2 regions of the Streptomyces montanus genome follow, and region 1 is predicted to be linked to the other one. Evidence: riboswitches for the same ligand, from Rfam matches in the RefSeq annotation. Region 1 holds a riboswitch; the other holds the start of a gene.
The links. A riboswitch is a leader RNA that binds a small molecule or an ion and turns the genes downstream of it on or off. The one in region 1 is predicted to bind glycine.
Positions count from the first base shown of each region.

Region 1 (5,785 bases):
GGGCGGACACCCGGGCCTTCAGGGCGTCCCGGTCGTACGTGGGCTTCAGCGCCTCGGCGATGATGTCCGCGACCTCGGCGAAGTCCTCGGCCCCAAAGCCTCGGGTAGCCAGGGCCGGCGTTCCGATGCGCAGGCCGGAGGTGACCATCGGCGGACGCGGGTCGTTCGGGATGGCGTTGCGGTTGACCGTGATGCCGACCTCGTGGAGGCGGTCCTCGGCCTGCTGCCCGTCGAGTTCGGAGTCGCGCAGGTCGACCAGGACAAGATGGACGTCCGTACCGCCGGACAGGACATCGACGCCGACGGACTTGACGTCGTCCTGGACCAGGCGCTCGGCGAGAATCCGCGCGCCGTCCAGCGTCCGCCGCTGCCGCTCCTTGAAGTCCTCCGAGGCCGCGACCTTGAACGAGACGGCCTTGGCCGCGATCACATGCTCCAGCGGGCCGCCCTGCTGGCCCGGGAAGACGGCCGAGTTGATCTTCTTCGCCAGCTCCGCCGTGGACAGGATCACGCCACCGCGCGGGCCGCCCAGCGTCTTGTGCGTCGTGGTCGTGACCACGTGCGCGTGCGGGACGGGGTTCGGGTGCAGGCCCGCCGCCACCAGGCCCGCGAAGTGCGCCATGTCCACCATCAGATACGCGCCGACCTCGTCGGCGATCCGGCGGAACGCGGCGAAGTCCAGCTGACGCGGGTACGCCGACCAGCCGGCCACGATCAGCTTCGGCTTGGACTCCTTGGCGAGGCGCTCGACCTCGGCCATGTCGACCTGGCCGGTCGCATCGTCCACGTGGTACGCGACCACGTTGTAGAGCTTGCCGGAGAAGTTGATCTTCATGCCGTGGGTCAGGTGCCCGCCGTGTGCGAGGTTCAGGCCCATGATCGTGTCGCCGGGCTTGAGCAGGGCGAACATCGCGGCGGCGTTGGCCTGGGCGCCCGAGTGCGGCTGCACGTTGGCGTGTTCGGCGCCGAAGAGCTCCTTGACGCGGTCGATGGCGATCTGCTCGACCACGTCGACGTGCTCGCAGCCGCCGTAGTAGCGGCGGCCCGGGTAGCCCTCGGCGTACTTGTTGGTGAGTACGGAGCCCTGGGCCTCCATGACCGCCACCGGAGCGAAGTTCTCCGAGGCGATCATCTCCAGGGTGGACTGCTGACGGTTCAGCTCGGCGTCGACGGCGGCGGCGACGTCCGGGTCGAGTTCAGAGAGGGGCTGGTTCAGAAGCGACATCGGTCAGGAGTCCTCAAGATCCGGAGAATTCGGTGTACTCGTCCGCGGAGAGCAGGTCCTTCGGTTCCTGCGCGATGCGAATCCTGAACAGCCAGCCGCCTTCGAACGGGGCGGTGTTCACCAGTGCGGGGTCGTCCACGACGTCCTGGTTGATCTCGGTGACCTCACCGGACACCGGCGAGTACAGATCGCTCACCGACTTCGTCGACTCCAGCTCGCCGCAGGTCTCGCCCTCGGTCACCGTGGTGCCGACCTCGGGGAGCTGGGCGTAGACGACGTCGCCGAGCGCGTTGGCCGCGAACTCGGTGATGCCGACCGTCGCGACGCCGTCCTCGGCGGCCGACAGCCACTCGTGCTCCTTGCTGTAACGCAGCTGCTGGGGGTTGCTCATGGCCTGAATTCTCCTGTACGCGAGGGAGTGCTGGTGAACGGGTGGGCTGGTGAGATGCCCTTTGCGCTACGAGACGGCACACGGGGCCGCAGGTCACGTCGGCGCGCTGCCGACCCCGACGCCGGGACTACTTCCGGCGCTTGTAGAAGGGCAACGCCACGACCTCGTACGGCTCGTGACTGCCCCGGATGTCCACGCCGACACCGGGCGTGCCGGGCGCGGCGTGCGTGGCGTCCACGTACGCCATCGCGATCGGCTTGCCGAGGGTGGGCGAGGGCGCGCCCGAGGTGACCTCGCCGACGACCTCGCCGCCGGCGACGACCGCGTACCCGGCGCGCGGGACGCGGCGGCCCTCGGCGATCAGACCGACGAGGACACGCGGGGGGTTCTCCTCGGCCCTGGAGGCGGCCTCGGTGAGCGCCTCGCGCCCCACGAAGTCGCCCTCCTTCTCGAACTTCACGACCCGGCCGAGCCCCGCGTCGAACGGCGTCAGCGAGGTGCTCAGCTCATGCCCGTACAGCGGCATGCCCGCCTCCAGGCGCAGGGTGTCGCGGCAGGAGAGGCCGCAGGGGACCAGGCCCGCCGCGGAGCCCGCGTCGGTCAGCGCCTGCCACAGCTTCTCCGCGTCGGCCGGGGAGACGAACAGCTCGAAGCCGTCCTCGCCGGTGTAGCCGGTGCGGGCGATCAGGGCCGGGACGCCCGCGACGGTGCCGGGCAGGCCCGCGTAGTACTTGAGGCCGTCCAGGTCGGCGTCGGTGAGGGACTTGAGGATGCCGGAGGACTCGGGGCCCTGGATAGCGAGCAGCGCGTACGCGTCGCGGTCGTCGCGCACGGCGGCGTCGAAGCCGGCGGCGCGCTCGGTCAGGGCGTCCAGGACCACCTGGGCGTTGGAGGCGTTGGCGACGACCATGTACTCGCTCTCCCCGAGCCGGTACACGATCAGGTCGTCGAGGATGCCGCCGTCGGCCCGGCAGATCATGGTGTAGCGGGCGCGGCCCACGCCGACCGAGGAGAGGTTGCCGACCAGCGCGTGGTCGAGGAGCCGGCCGGCCTGGGGGCCGGTGACGGTGATCTCGCCCATGTGGGAGAGGTCGAAGAGGCCTGCCCTGGTACGGACGGCGATGTGTTCGTCCCGCTCGGAGCCGTACCGCAGAGGCATGTCCCAGCCGGCGAAGTCGGTCATCGTCGCGCCGAGCGAACGATGCAGGGCATCGAGCGCGGTGCGCCGTGGCGTGAGGGGCGCGGCGTTACTGCTCATCGGTTCTGCTCCCAGGGCATGACGGGCGAGGTCGTTCCTCCCCATCTGTCATCGGAACCTGAGAGGTTCGCCATGACCGTCGGCAGCCGGCGGTCACGGTTTGCACCTTGGGTGGAGCCACTGGACAGCGGCCCGCTTTTCAGATGTGCCTCGCCCGCGCGGTAACGGGGCCTGAGAGATTCAAGGGAGGGACTTGCTCCTTCGGCGCCCGGGTACGCGTACCCGGAACTCTCCCGCGCGGATTCAAGCGGCCGGTATGCAGTTGGCGCGCACATCATTGCACGCCTGGGTGCGGCACGGCAGGGGGACCTTTCACAGAGATCTGTGACGGGGCTGTGGCAGGACGAGAACCAAAATGACAGGTGGCACGCATTACCTTCTCTTTACACTCGACGGGGATGGGTCTCCCGACCCCAAGGGGAGGACGATCAGCGTGAACAGGACCACGGTGTACGCGACAGGTGCGGCCGTCGCACTGCCCAAGCAGCCCGCTGCCCCGGCCAGGGAGGCGTGCGGCCCGCTCCCGGCGCCCGTCGTCCGCGATCTGCGGGACCGTGCGGGACACAGTCCGCACGGCCTCCGCTTCGGCGCGGCCGACCTGGTCGTGGTCACGGGCCTCCCGGGCAGCGGCAAGTCGACCCTGATGCGCCGCGCCGTGACGGGCCTCCGTATCGACTCGCAGGACACCCGCGACCGCTGGGACCGCCGTCTGTCCCGCTTTGTGCCGTACGCGGTCTACCGCCCCCTCGTGCGGGCCGCGCACTACGCGGGCCTGCGCCGCGCCCTGCGCTCCGGTGAGGGGGTCGTCGTGCACGACTGCGGCACCCAGGCCTGGGTGCGCAACTGGATCGCCCGCGAAGCCAGGCGCCGGGGCGGCACGCTGCACCTGCTGCTGCTCGACGTCCCGCCGGACACCGCGCTGGACGGCCAGCGCGAGCGCGGCCGCGGCGTCTCGCGATACGCCTTCGCCCGGCACCGCGGCGCGGTCGACCGGCTGTTGCGCTCCGTCGAGGAGGGCGACCTGCCGGAGGGCTGCGACTCGGCCGTTCTCGTCGACCGTGCCGCGGCGGACGTGCTGCGGCGGATCGACTTCGGCGACTGAGTCCCTTCGGCGCCCCTTCGGTGGCTGAACCCCACTGGACGCCGCGTGGGGTGAAAGCTCCGCAGGCGATAGGGTTTACCCCCATCAGCAGAGGTTCCGAGCAGATGGTTACGCAGATGGACATACCGGTACAGGCGCACCCTCACCCGCATGCCGGCTGGCCCGGCAACGCGCTGGAGGAGGTGCTCGCCGCGTCCCTCGGCGCTCCCGGGGGGCCCGCGGCGCCCTCGGCGGGTGCCCGCATCGTGGAGGTCCTCGGGCGCAGCTTCCTCTGGGTGCCGCTGCCCAACGGCGGCGGCCCGCACAGCGGCCCGCTCGACCTGCCGATGATGGAGCTCGACGGACAGGCGTACGTTCCGGTCTTCAGCTCGGAGCAGCAGTTCCGGCAGATCGTGGGCGACCACATGTCGTACACCATCGCGCCCGCCGTGGAGTTCGCGCGCGGACTGCCGCCGCACGTGGGCATCGCGGTGAATCCGGACGGCACGGTCGGTGTGCCCCTGCCGCCGCCCGCCGTCGCCGCGTTGTGCCGGGCCGGACGGACTGAGCTGGACGGGCCCGCGAGCGGCGGCCGGGTCCGGCTGTTCGAGCCCGACTGGCAGGAGGACCCGGTGGACTTCCTGGCCGCCGCCTCGGCCGAGTTCGCGGGAACCGGTGTCGTGCTGAGTGCCCGCCGCTGCCTGGCGAGCATCGAGGGGGGCGACCCGGTGATGTTCATCGGCGTCGAACTGATCTCCTGGGACGAGGGGGCGCGTGCGCTCCCGTTGGACGCCCTGGGGCGGGCGCTCGCCCGGGTGCCGGTGGCGCCGCCTGTGAACCTCGTGTTCCTCGACGTCGCGCAGGACCCGGTGGGCGACTGGATGCGCGCCCGCGTGCGCCCCTTCCATCGGCACGGACACTGACGCCACGGGGTCACAGCCGCGGCCGCGTGCGCCGAGCCGCTGTCAGGATGGCGACCTAAGCTGGTTTCATGGCTCGGTCGGGGTTGGGGGTCTTTCGCTCGGGGGTCCGGCCCACGGCTGAGGCGCCAGTGAGTGCATCGGCCCCGGACGATGCAGAATGGCTCGGTCGGGTGGTGCGCGCTTCAAGTACATGACGCACGCCGGGCCTGTGGGGCATGTTGACAGGTATGTCGCGAAGGGGCGGTAGAGGGTGAGCGCGTCGGGCACAGCCGCGGCCGGGCAGGTCGAGCACATGCTGCGCCAGGTGACGCCCGGGCGTTACGACGCCTACGAGGCGCTCCTGCGGGCGCTCGCGACGCCCTCCGCGGGTCAGGTCTGGATGCTGCTCTGGCACGGCCAGGCCGGGTCGCCGGACGCCCAGTACGGGAACATGGAGGTGGAGGGCTTCAGTTACGCGCCCTGCGTCACCTCCGCCCAGGAACTCTCGGCCAGCGGCTGGAACCGTTCGTACGAGGTCGTCGACGGCCTCGACGTGGCCCGCACCCTCTACCCCGACCACTACGGCCTCTGGCTGAACCCGCACGCGCCCGGCGGTGGCGTCGGCATCCCCTGGCTCGACCTGCGCCGCATCGCCACCGGCCTGGAGCGGCAGCCCGCGGGCCCGCTCAGGATGGCCGAACCGGGCATCGAACTCCCGCAGTTCTACGCCCTGCTCGCGCAGAACGCGCATCGCACCGCCGCCGTGCGCTCGCTGCGCCGCGCCTGGGTGCAGCCGGCGCTCGGGGCGCCGTATCTCGCCATCGGCCTCGATGTGTACGACACCAGTCCGCCCGCCGTGGACTCGGTACGGGCGATGATGCAGCAGTCCATCGGCGCCGTGCCGGACGGGCTGCCGGTGTCGACCGTC
Region 1 covers NZ_VBZC01000023.1:104,025-109,809, reverse strand. The annotation lists gene glyA (serine hydroxymethyltransferase) at 1-1,225, opposite strand, end outside; gene gcvH (glycine cleavage system protein GcvH) at 1,239-1,616, opposite strand; gene gcvT (glycine cleavage system aminomethyltransferase GcvT) at 1,744-2,874, opposite strand; glycine riboswitch at 2,910-3,023, opposite strand; glycine riboswitch at 3,024-3,120, opposite strand; gene FE633_RS21855 (AAA family ATPase) at 3,302-3,976, shown strand; gene FE633_RS21850 (enhanced serine sensitivity protein SseB) at 4,093-4,878, shown strand; gene FE633_RS21845 (enhanced serine sensitivity protein SseB C-terminal domain-containing protein) at 5,129-5,785, shown strand, end outside.

Region 2 (5,785 bases), on a different contig from region 1:
CTCGCTCTCGGTCGGCTCGATCATCAGCGTGCCGGCCACCGGGAACGACATCGTCGGCGCGTGGAACCCGTAGTCGATCAGCCGCTTGGCGACGTCGTCGACGCTCACGCCGGTCGCCTTGGTCAGCGGCCGCAGATCGATGATGCACTCGTGCGCCACGAGCCCGCCCGGGCCGGTGTAGAGCACCGGGTAGTGCGGCTCCAGGCGCTTGGCGATGTAGTTGGCGGACAGCACGGCCACCTGCGTGGCCCGCTTGAGCCCCTCGCCGCCCATGAGACGTACGTACGCCCAGGAGATCGGCAGTATCCCGGCCGAACCCCAGGGAGCGGCCGAGAGGGGACCGACGCCCGTCTCCGGACCCGCGGCGGGCTGCATGGGGTGGTTCGGCAGATACGGCGCGAGGTGCGCGCGCACACCGACGGGGCCGACGCCCGGACCTCCGCCGCCGTGCGGGATGCAGAACGTCTTGTGCAGGTTGAGATGCGAGACGTCCCCGCCGAAGCGGCCCGGCTTGGCAAGGCCCACCAGCGCGTTGAGGTTGGCGCCGTCGACGTACACCTGCCCGCCCGCGTCGTGCACCTGCGCGCAGATGTCGGCGACGTGCTCCTCGAAGACGCCGTGCGTCGAGGGGTACGTGATCATCAGCACCGCCAGCTCGTCGCGGTACTGCTCGATCTTGGCGCGCAGGTCCTCGATGTCGATCTCACCGTCGTCGGCGGTCTTCACGACGACGACCTTCATGCCGGCCATCACGGCGCTCGCCGCGTTGGTGCCGTGCGCGGAGGACGGGATGAGGCAGATGGTGCGCTGCTCGTCGCCGTTCGCACGGTGATAGCCGCGTACGGCCAGCAGGCCCGCCAGTTCGCCCTGCGAACCGGCGTTGGGCTGGAGCGACACCTTGTCATAGCCGGTGACCTCGGCGAGCTGCTCCTCCAGTTCATGGATGAGCGTGAGGTAGCCCTGTGCCTGGCCGGCGGGCGCGAAGGGGTGCAGCTGTCCGAACTCGGGCCAGGTGACCGGCTCCATCTCGGTGGTCCCGTTGAGCTTCATCGTGCAGGAGCCCAGCGGGATCATCCCGCGGTCGAGCGCGTAGTCGCGGTCGGCGAGGCGGCGCAGGTAGCGCAGCATCGCGGTCTCGGAGCGGTATTGGTGGAACACCGGGTGCGCGAGGTACTCGTCGGTGCGCAGCAGCGCGGCGGGCAGCGTGTCCACGACGGACGCGTCCAGCGCCTCGATGTCGCCCCGGACGCCGAACGCGGTCCAGACCGCGCCCAGTTGGGTGCGTGTGGTGGTCTCGTCGCAGGCGACGGACACATGATCGGCGTCGACGAGGCGCAGGTTGACCCCGCCGTCGCGCGCGGCCGCGACGGTCTCGGCGGCCCTGCCCGGCACCCGCACGGTCAGCGTGTCGAAGTAGGCCTCGTGCACGACCTCGACGCCGCCCGCCTTCAGGCCCGCCGCGAGGATCGTGGCGTACCGGTGGGTGCGCCCCGCGATCGCCTTGAGGCCCTGAGGGCCGTGGTACACGGCGTACATCCCGGCCATCACGGCAAGCAGCACCTGCGCCGTACAGATGTTGCTCGTCGCCTTTTCCCGGCGGATGTGCTGCTCCCGCGTCTGCAGGGCCAGCCGATATGCCTTGTTGCCGTCCGCGTCGACCGAGACGCCGACGAGACGGCCGGGCAGGTTGCGCGCGAACTTCTCGCGCACGGCCATGTATCCGGCGTGCGGCCCGCCGAAGCCCATCGGCACTCCGAAGCGCTGTGTCGTGCCGACCGCGATGTCCGCGCCGAGCTCACCCGGTGAGGTGAGCAGCGTCAGCGCGAGCAGATCGGCGGCGACGGTGACGATCGCGCCCAGCTCGTGCGCCTGGTCGATGACGGGCTTGATGTCCCGTACGGCACCGGAGGCGCCCGGGTACTGGAGGAGCACTCCGGTGACGCCGCGCTCGGCGATCTCGGCCGGAATGCCGTCGCTCAGGTCCGCGACGACGACCTCGACTCCGGTCGGTTCGGCGCGCGTCTCGATCACGGCGATGGTCTGCGGCAGCGTGTCCGCGTCGACGAGGAAGACACCGTTCTTGACCTTGCCCACGCGCCGCGACAGCGCCATCGCCTCGGCGGCCGCGGTGCCCTCGTCGAGCAGCGAGGCACCGGAGGTGGGCAGGCCCGTCAGCTCGGCGACCATGGTCTGGAAGTTCAGCAGCGCCTCCAGGCGGCCCTGCGAGATCTCCGGCTGGTACGGCGTGTACGCGGTGTACCAGGCCGGGTTCTCCATGACGTTGCGCAGGATCACCGGCGGCGTGAACGTGCCGTAGTAGCCGAGCCCGATCATCGAGTCGAGGACCTCGTTACGGTCCGCCAGGGAACGCAACTCGGCGAGGACCTCGGCCTCGGTGCGCGCGCCGGGCAGAGCGAGCGCCTCGGCGTTCTTGATCACGTCCGGGACCGCGATGGCCGTCAGCTCGTCGAGCGAGCCGTACCCCACCTGCGCGAGCATCTTCGCCCGGGCCTCGGTGTCGGGCCCGATGTGGCGCTGTTCGAAAGGGATTCCCTGTTCGAGCTCGGAGAGTGGAATGCGATGGGCGGTCATTGCGGAGGCCTCCTGGTCTGACACGACCTTCGAGGGCACCACGGCGTGGGTGCCCGGACGGCCTCCCCCTCTGTCATCTCAACCTGAGAGCTTCGCCGGTCCGCCCGCACTCGGCGATCCGGCTTGCACCGTCGGTGAGAGCGGGAGCCGTGGACGCCCGCCCTGCTTTCCAGAGTGACCTCGTCCGTGCGGTACGTGGGCCTGAGAGATTCCGGGGAGGATTTGCTCCTTCGGCGCCTCCGGTGAAGTCTGGAGGACTCTCCCGCACGGGGTCAGCGGCCGTTGCCAGCCTACCAGCGGGCTTCCCTCGAGTGGCCGCCCTCCTCAAAGTGCTCTTTCGTAGTGCTTACGGATGAGTTGTGAGCAGCTGGAGGTCCCGTGCAGACCGACGTCGATCCGCGCAAACTGATCGGCCGCAAGGCGTTCGACCGCAATGGCAACAAGATCGGCACCGTCGACGAGGTCTATCTCGACGATGCGACCGGCGTGCCGGAATGGGCGGCCATACGCACCGGTCTGTTCAGCAGGGACGCCTTTGTGCCCCTGGAGCCCAGCGAACTGGTCGAGGGTGCCCTGCGGGTCCCCTTCGACCGCGCCCTGATCAAGGACGCCCCCGACTTCGGCGTCGGCCGCCACCTCTCCCCCGAGCAGGAAATCCAGCTCTATCACCACTACGGCCTCGATGTGGCGCCTCCGCCCCCACCGCCGGACCGCGACTGCGGCCACCTGGCGGGCTCGGACGAGACCTGAGGTCTTCGTCGCACCAGCGGCAGCGGTTCCGCCGGCTCCAGCTCCGGATCGTCGGTCCGGAACGTGCGCACGCGCCCCGGCTCGGAGTCGGGCGTCTCGAACCGCACGGTGACCCGCCCAAGGCCACTGCCCTGCACCCATCCGGGTCCGAACTCGGCATGCCGTACGTCATGCCCCGCCGACCACCGTCGCACCGTGGGCGTCTCCTGCTTCTCGGCCGACTCCTCAGCCTCCTCCTCGGCCGGCGGCTCCAGCTCCCCGGCGGCCGCCTGCGCCTGGGCGAAGAGGTCCTCCTGCGTGAAGTCGGCGAGCCCCGTGACACCGACCCCCAGGAGCCGTACGCCCCCCGTGGTGTCGACGGTCTCGAGCAGCCGCGCCGCCGCTTCCCGCACCACCGAGGGGTCGTCCGTCGGCCCACGCAGCGTGTCGGACCGGGTGAGCGTCGAGAAGTCGTACCGCCGCACCTTGAGCACCACGGTCCGCCCCGACCGCCCGGCGTCCCGCAGCCGCCGCACACACCGGTCGGCGAGCCGCTGCACCTCCACCCGCACCCGGACCCGGTCATGGATGTCCACGTCGTACGTGTCCTCGACGGACACCGACTTGGTGTCCCGCTCGGCCACCACGGGCCGCTCGTCGAGCGCCAGCGCCATGGCGTACAGCGCGCTCCCGTGGGCTTTGCCGAGAAGCCGCACGAGCTCGTCCTCGCCCGCCTCCGCGACCTCCTCGACCGTGGTGATGCCGACCCGCCGCAGGTGATCACCGGTGGCCGGCCCCACTCCCGGCAGCGTCCGCACCGGCAGGGGTCCCAGCATCGCTCGCTCCGTCCCCGGCTCTATCAGCACCAGGCCGTCCGGCTTGGCCTGCTCGGAGGCGATCTTCGCGAGCATCTTGGAGACGGCGAGCCCCACTGACCCCGTGAGCCCGGTGACAGCCCGGATGTCCCCGCGCAGCTTCGTACCCGTCAGCCGCGCCGACTCCTCGTCCCAGGCCGTTCCCCCCGCCTCCAGGTCCACGAACGCCTCGTCCAGGCTCAGCGGCTCCACCAACGGCGACAGCTCCCGCAGCAGCCCCATCACCTGCTCGCTGATCTCCCGGTAGAACCCGAAGCGCGGCACCAGATAAGCGGCGTTGGGCGCCAGCCGGCGCGCCTGCGCCATGGGCATCGCCGAATGGACCCCGAAGACCCGCGCCTCGTACGAGGCGGTGGCTACCACTCCACGCGGCCCGAGTCCCCCCACGATCACCGCTTTGCCGCGCAGGCTCGGCTTGGCTGCCTGTTCGGCCGAAGCGTAGAAGGCATCCATGTCCAGATGCAGGATCGTGGGCGTGTTTCTCACATCTCCGATGCTGCCCTACGCCACTGACAATGCCCTGTGATCGGTCCGGCCGTGAGGTCTCAGACCGCGCGGTTGCGGCGCCGTGCCAGCTCGTCCGCGGGATGGTGCCCTACGAGCGTCTCACCTGTGTCGATCCGCTCGCCGTGCAGCTGCGAGAGCGCGCTCTCCACATCCCGCCAGACCACACCGACGGCGATCCCGAAGATGCCCTGCCCGCCCTGGAGCAGCGCGTGGACCTCGTCGGGCGAGGAGCACTCGTAGACCGTCGCCCCGTCGCTCATCAGGGTCATGCGCTCCAGGTCGCGGAACCCGCGCTCCCGGAGGTGCTGGACCGCGGTGCGGATGTTCTGCAGCGACACGCCCGTGTCGAGGAACCGCTTGACGATCTTCAGGACGACGACGTCCCGGAAGCTGTACAGCCGCTGCGTCCCCGAGCCGTAGGCGGGCCGCACGCTGGGTTCGACAAGCCCGGTCCGGGCCCAGTAGTCCAGTTGCCGGTAGGTGATGCCCGCGGCCGCGCACGCCGTCGGACCGCGATAGCCAACGTCCTCGGACGCCACCCCGCCCTCGTCAGGCACCGGCGTCGGCCGCTGTGGAGCGTGGTCGGCCGTGCTGCCGTGAAGCGAGTACGGGCCGCTCTCACCCGGACTGCGTCCGGGACCCCCAGCCGTACCGTCGCCGCTGCTTCTCACGCCGACCTCCGTCCTCGACCTGCCTCCTCGACGGTAGGCAGTCACCAGGGGTGCGTCAACGATCGCCACACTCGCCACGCCGAGTGATAATCACCCTAAGAGTGGTTTCCCGTGACCCGCCGCGGGGAAAGGCTAGCCGAATACCCTCGGCACGGCCGACGTACGCCCTGTCGTCCGACGGTCCCGGAGGGTCACTGGCCTCAGCTCCCGAAGCCGGGACACATCTGCTGGTCCGAAGCCGGATCACTGGCTGTTGGTCCCGAAGTCCTCGGGCGAGATCTGATCGAGGAACTCGCGGAACTTCTCCACTTCGTCCTCCTGCTCGTCCGGGATCGCGATACCCGCGTCGTCCAGGACCCCGTCACTGCCGTAGATCGGCGTCCCGGTGCGCAGGGCCAGCGCTATGGCGTC
Region 2 covers NZ_VBZC01000024.1:125,912-131,696, forward strand. The annotation lists gene gcvP (aminomethyl-transferring glycine dehydrogenase) at 1-2,592, opposite strand, end outside; glycine riboswitch at 2,772-2,867, opposite strand; gene FE633_RS22680 (PRC-barrel domain-containing protein) at 2,971-3,342, shown strand; gene FE633_RS22685 (DNA polymerase IV) at 3,264-4,682, opposite strand; gene FE633_RS22690 (MerR family transcriptional regulator) at 4,742-5,374, opposite strand; gene FE633_RS22695 (bifunctional nuclease family protein) at 5,618-5,785, opposite strand, start outside.
Region 2: it holds a riboswitch for glycine, as region 1 does, so the genes downstream of both, gcvP (aminomethyl-transferring glycine dehydrogenase) here and gcvT (glycine cleavage system aminomethyltransferase GcvT) in region 1, are expected to answer to the same signal.